DNA from 2 places in the Companilactobacillus bobalius genome. Region 2 is predicted to be linked to the other one. Evidence: a T-box and tRNA genes for the amino acid it is inferred to sense, from the RefSeq annotation. Region 2 holds a T-box; the other holds one or more tRNA genes.
The links. A T-box is a leader RNA that pairs with one kind of tRNA and senses whether it is charged. The one in region 2 lies ahead of leuS (leucine--tRNA ligase), so its partner is inferred to be a tRNA-Leu.
Positions count from the first base shown of each region.

Region 1: it encodes a tRNA-Leu, which carries the amino acid that the T-box ahead of leuS (leucine--tRNA ligase) is inferred to sense. The anticodon was not compared.

Region 1 is NZ_MYFM01000003.1:68,690-72,112, reverse strand. It holds gene LKACC16343_RS05470 (tRNA dihydrouridine synthase) at 282-1,274, shown strand; tRNA gene LKACC16343_RS05465 (tRNA-Leu) at 1,380-1,465, opposite strand; gene LKACC16343_RS05460 (SprT family protein) at 1,514-1,969, opposite strand; gene LKACC16343_RS05455 (hypothetical protein) at 1,971-2,405, opposite strand; gene LKACC16343_RS05450 (glycosyltransferase family 2 protein) at 2,411-3,391, opposite strand; gene LKACC16343_RS05445 (hypothetical protein) at 3,392-3,423, opposite strand, start outside.
Region 2 is NZ_MYFM01000008.1:19,189-22,611, forward strand. It holds gene LKACC16343_RS11875 (phosphatase PAP2 family protein) at 1-66, opposite strand, end outside; gene LKACC16343_RS14670 (glucosaminidase domain-containing protein) at 149-1,438, shown strand; T-box leader at 1,437-1,649, shown strand; gene leuS (leucine--tRNA ligase) at 1,691-3,423, shown strand, end outside.

The sequences.
Region 1 (3,423 bases), on a different contig from region 2:
TCTAATATTGATATTAATCAATATTACTATAACACCTCATTAATAAATATATTCATTTGTTAAAAATAAATATATTAAGTTCTAAACAAATTTTAATATAAAATTCGATTAAAACCTATATGGCACAGGCTTTTTAGTATTCCTTTTGTAAAATTTTGTCGAATTAATTTTTTATTTACAATAATTGGTCTAAGGCCCAAAATCGCTTAAGTTTAGATATTAGCGTCATAAATCAGAAACTAGTATCATAAGTGTATTGTGATTTTAATAAGGAGGAACCAATCGTGACAAAAACATTTTGGTCACAAATAGCTAATCAAGCTAAAAAAGAAAAACGTCCTTTCTTCTCAATGGCACCGATGGAAGCAGTTAGCAATACTGTTTTCAGACAAGTCATTGCTCATGCCAGTGCGCCGGACATTTTTTTCAGTGAATTTGTCTATGCTAAAGGAATTACTGATCCCACTACTAAGTTCCCGGTTGATGGTCGTTTGTATATTGATTCTCGTGAAAAAACTTATCCTGTAGTTCAACTTTGGGGTGATGTTCCCGAAGATTTTGAAAACGGCGCTCTAGCTTTAAAAGATAAAGGTTTTAAAGCCATTGATATTAATACCGGTTGCCCTGATAAAACAGTCATTAAGAATCATGGAGGCACTTTCTTGATTCGTAACCCTGAAAAAATCGATGGTATCGTCACAGCAGCCAAAAACTCCGGATTGGCTGTCAGCATTAAAACCCGCTTAGGATATAGTAAACTAACAGAATATAAGGAATGGATTCCTCATCTACTTAATCAACATGTTGAACTTTTAACCGTTCATTTGAGAACAAAGATGGAAATGAGTAAAGTTCCAGCTCATTTTGAGGTTATTGATGATTTGATAAAAATGCGTGATGAAATTTCACCCGACACTCTATTACAAATCAATGGTGACATTCCAGATTTTCAAGCAGGTGTCGATTTAGCTAAAAAACATCCTGGCCTTGATGGAATCATGATTGGTCGCGGTGTTTTTGCTAATCCATTTGCCTTTGAAAAGGTTCCACAAGAACATCCTTTAAACGAATTATTGAATCTTCTTCGTTTGCAATTGGATCTCTTCGATGATTTTTCTCAACATTACGATGTACCCCGTTTTCCATCATTGAAGCGTTTCTTTAAAATTTATGCTCGTCCGGAATTAGGTGCTACTGATTTACGTAATGAAATGATGAATGCCAAATCAACTGATGAGGTTCGTCAAATTTTAGATGATTTTCAAAACAAATAAAAAATATCTGACCGTTTTAATTAACCGGTCAGATATTTTTTTGCACACTTTTTGCACCGAAGAAACAAAAAAAGCAGCCAGACAATCGTCCAACTACTTTAGTAGTGCGGGTAAGAAGATTCGAACTTCCACGGAGATAATTCTCCACAAGATCCTTAGTCTTGCGCGTCTGCCAATTCCGCCATACCCGCATGCAACAGAGAATATTATACATATAATCAAAAAAATTATCAAGATTATTATTTAATATCCCTTAAATACTCAAGCTTCCCATGGCATTTACCACAAACAAACCTCTTAGTATCGATTCTTCTGACACGGATATATTGTGTCTGACATTTAACGCATTGATAAAGATGATAACTCTTCTTTTTGGCTTGGCTTTGAATTGGTGAATATCTCAATCCTCCAACTTGCTTCAATAAAACTTTGAAACTATGATCCCGATGCTGAGCTGGTAATCCGTCATTATAAAGATGATAATGACACAATTCATGTTTAATGACTCCAACTAAAGTATCATAACCAAATTGCTGATAAATTTTGGGGTTAATATCGATGTTTCGATCTTTCAAGTGAAAACGACCGCCTGTTGTTTTGAGACGACTATTAAAATATGCTTGATGAACAAAAGGTTTCCCAAAATATTCTTGGGAAACCTTTTTTACTAATTCATTTAAATCTGAATTATTCATATTAAGCCAAATTAGTTAACTTTTGAATTAATTTTGAGAATTTATCCATAGCTTCATCTTGGCCTTTTTCTGATTCATCGAACTTATGACGATCGATATTCTTATCATCACCGATACTTTCAGTCATATCGGCACAGGCTTCAACATACTTTCTAAAAGCTGAAACCAAAGTAATATGAGTTCCCATTAATCTTGCAGGAGCCTTACCTTTTTCCAACTTGGCTAAAGTTTCTTGATATTTTTTTGTTCCATCAGCAAAATTCTTTTGAATCTTAGTATATTCAACATCATCCAGTTGATCGACTTTACTACGATCCAACGCACCACGAATCTTTTCAAATTCTGGATTCAACTTATCTTGTTCTTCTTGAATTGTATTAACAGTATTATTAATCAAATTACCATATTGCATGGCTCTTTTTTGTGCGGCATTCATAAACGTTACCTCTTATTTTCTTCTTGTGTTTTTTCAGTATAAATATCTCTTTCAATGGTAAATCTCGGACGTTGTTTAACTTCGCTGAAGATTTTACCGACATATTCACCGATCACACTAATACTAATCAATTGTACACCACCAAGTGCCCAAATGGATATCATTAGTGACGACCAACCATTGACCACGTTACCATTGATTTTTTGAACCAAGCTATAAATCAACAATACGATACTGATCAATACGATGAAGAAGCCTAACCCCATGATCATCTTAATTGGAACGATTGAAAATGAAGTGATTCCATCCATAGCAAACTTGATCATTTTCTTTAGTGGATATTTAGATTCACCAGCAAAACGTTCCTTACGAGCATAATAAACTTTAGCTGATTTGAATCCAACTAGTGGAACAATTCCACGTAAAAACAAATTGCGTTCTCGATAACTCAATAAAACTTGGCAAGCGCGTTGGCTCATCAGGCGATAATCGGCTGAATCAGGTACCAATTTAACCCCTAAGAAGCCCATGAAACGATAGAACATTTCAGCCGTTCCACGTTTGAAAGCAGTATCGGTATCACGATTATTTCTTACTCCATAAACAACTTCAGCACCATTCAAGTACTCATCAACCATCTTAGGAATAGCATTAACATCATCCTGCAAATCGGCATCTATCGTTATAACGGCATCAGAATCTTTTGAAGCTGTCGTTACACCAGCCAATAACGCACCTTGATGTCCAAAATTGCGACTTAATTTAACACCAGAAACGGAAGGATACTCTTTAGAAAACTCAGAAATCAACGACCAAGTTTTATCTTTACTACCATCGTCTACAAAAACAATTTTACTATCCTTAGAAATCTTATCACCGGTCACTAAGCCTTGAAGAATAGCGGTTAATTCCTTAGTAGTTTCATGCAAAACTTCTTCTTCGTTATAACATGGAACGACGATACTTAATTTAAATACATCAGACATCTAATTCTTCTCCCGTCTCGATTTGATCCAGT
Region 2 (3,423 bases):
ACTCCAGAAGGTAAAAAATATTACTAAAATGATTAATAAAAGGGATATTTTTTTAGATATTTTCATAATTTTTGGTCTCTCTATTGTTTAAGATTTTGTTAAGAAATATAATATATAGTATAAAGATTTTGAGGAGAGCAAAATACTTATGGTTATTACACGTCGTGAAAGAAAAATTGAAGATAGTCGATTGACTAGATTAAATAATAAAAGAAGCAAGAATACAAACTTGCGCAAGAACATGACCATATTAGGTTCTAGTATGTTTGTTGGTGCTGCGGTAGCCGAAATTGCCAATGTGTCTGCTCCAATATCTGTTAAAGCTGAAGCTTTGTCGGTAAACAATTTGTTATCTCAAAACTCAGCTGTTACAACCACTCCAGTTAGCTCTAAAGGTGTAGGAGATCAAGAATTTATTGATTATATTGGTAATTCTGCTCGGAAGCTTGCCTCAAACAACGACCTTTATGCATCAGTTATGATTGCTCAAGCCATGATTGAAAGTGGTTGGGGGACTAGTGGTTTAGCTAGCGCTCCTAACTATAATTTATTTGGTATCAAGGGTGAGTACAACGGTGCATCAGTTAATATGGGTACACAAGAAGATGATGGAACTGGTAGTCTTTATTCAATTAATTCCAACTTCAGAAAATATCCATCATATAAGGAATCACTTGAAGATTATGTGTCACTTTTGAGAGGTGGAACAACTGGTAATTCACAATTGTATGCTGGTGCTTGGAAGAGTAATACCAATTCATATAAAGATGCCACTAAGTTTTTGACTGGCCGTTATGCCACCGATACGACTTATGCGTCTAAGCTAAATAGTATGATTGAAAAGTACAATTTGACTCAATTTGATGATGCTAGTGCTAAGACTTATACAGTTGCTCAGGATGATACTTTGCAAACAATTGCCGCCAAATTTAATATTTCAGTTGATGATTTAATGAATATGAATAATCTTAAAACTGACAATTATATTTATCCAGGCAAGACTTTGATTGTTAGTCAGGCTACTACTGCTGATAGTCAAACAACGACTACTAATACGGCCAACGCAAATAACGGTAATATGGTTAATACTGCTAATAAGGCTACGACTGACAAAGATAGTGATGTTGGCAATGTTGGTGATGCTTATGGTAGTAAGCAGGCTCCAGTGATTGTTCAGGATGAACGTAGTGGAGTAAAGAAGTATGTTCCATCTGATAATTCAGATTCAGATTCAACAGCTATTAATGTTCAAAATGATTACAGTGATAATAATTCTAATAGTGATACTGATAGTCAAACTAATAAATCAGTAACCGTTCAAAATGGTGATACGATTGACTCTATTGCATCACAGGCCGGAACAACAATTGATAATATTAAGAAATTAAATAATCTTAATTCAGATTTATTGGTTGTCGGACAAACATTATTGGTATAAGATATAAAGCAACGGAAGTAGTAGATTATAAAAATTCTTCACAGAAAGCGCATGGGGATGTGAATGCGTAGATTTTTATTTTCGAACTCGTCCACTAATAATAGTTACCGAACTTAAGTAAGTGACTGCGCTTGATCCTCGTTAAGGATTTTGAGAGTCGTACTTATTTGAGTACGGAACTTAGGTGGTAACGCGATAACTCGTCCTATGATTATATTAATCATAGGACTTTTTTTGTATAGGAGGAAAAATATGTACAATCACAATACCGTTGAAAAGAAATGGCAAAAGTATTGGAAGGAACACGAAACTTTCAAGACTACAACTGATCCAAATAAGAAGAACTTTTATGCTTTAGATATGTTCCCATATCCATCAGGCCAAGGACTTCATGTAGGTCATCCTGAAGGATATACGGCAACAGATATTATTTCAAGAATGAAACGTGCTCAAGGTTATAACGTCTTGCATCCAATGGGCTTTGATGCTTTTGGACTACCAGCTGAACAATATGCTTTGAATACTGGTCACAATCCAGCAGATTTCACTGAAAAAAATATCCAAAACTTCAAACGTCAAATTAATTCATTAGGTTTCTCATATGATTGGGACCGTGAAGTTCAAACAACAGACCCTAAGTTCTATAAATGGACACAATGGATTTTTGAACAAATGTATAAAAAAGGTTTGGCTTATGAAGCAGAAGTTCCTGTTAACTGGTCACCAGATTTAGGAACTGTTGTTGCTAACGAGGAAATTATTGATGGTAAGACAGAACGTGGTGGTTTCCCAGTTATTAGAAAACCAATGCGTCAATGGATGCTAAAAATCACAGCTTATGCTGACAGATTAATTGATGACTTGGATGATATTGATTGGCCTGAAAGTATCAAGGAAATGCAAAGAAACTGGATTGGTCGTTCAGTTGGTGCTCAAATTACCTTCCCATTAGTAGATCATGATAAGAAAGTAAATATCTTTACTACTAGACCAGATACTGCCTTTGGTGTTCAATATATGGTTTTGGCACCTGAACATGAACTTGTTGATGAAATTACTACTCCAGAACAAAAAGCAGCTGTTGATGCTTATAAGGAAGAAGTTTCACACAAGTCTGATCTTGACAGAACTGATTTGAATGATGAAAAGACTGGTGTCTTCACTGGTGCATATGCTATTAATCCTGTAAATGGTGATAAGATTCCTGTTTGGATTTCTGATTATGTGCTTGTTACATATGGTACGGGAGCTGTTATGGCCGTTCCTGCTCATGATGATCGTGACTTTGCTTTTGCAAAGAAATTTAATTTACCAATGAAGCAAGTTATTGAAGGTAATCTTGAAGATGGAGCAATTACTGGCGACGGTAAGCATATTAACTCTGACTTCCTAGATGGCTTGAATAAAGAAGATGCCATTAATCGTATGGTTGAGTATCTAGAAGAAAAGGGTATTGGTAAAAAGAAGGTTAACTATCGTCTACGTGATTGGGTATTCTCACGTCAAAGATACTGGGGTGAACCAATTCCTGTTATTCATTGGGAAGATGGTACAACTTCACTTGTTCCTGAAGATGAGTTGCCACTTAAATTACCAGAAGATAGTGATATCAAACCATCAGGTACTGGTGAAAGTCCACTAGCTAACCTAACTGATTGGGTAAACGTTGTTGATAAGAACGGTCGTAAGGGTCGTCGTGAAACTAATACAATGCCACAGTGGGCTGGTTCATCATGGTACTACTTGAGATATATTGATCCACATAATGATAAAGCATTAGCTGACTACGATCTATTGAAGCAATGGTTACCAGTTGATCTATATATTGGTGGTGCCGAACATGCCGTATTGCATCTATTGTATGCAAGATTCTGGCATAAGGTATTGTATGATTTGGGGGTTGTCCCAACTAAGGAACCATTCCAAAAGTTATTTAACCAAGGAATGATCTTAGGTAAAGGTCATGAAAAGATGTCCAAGTCAAA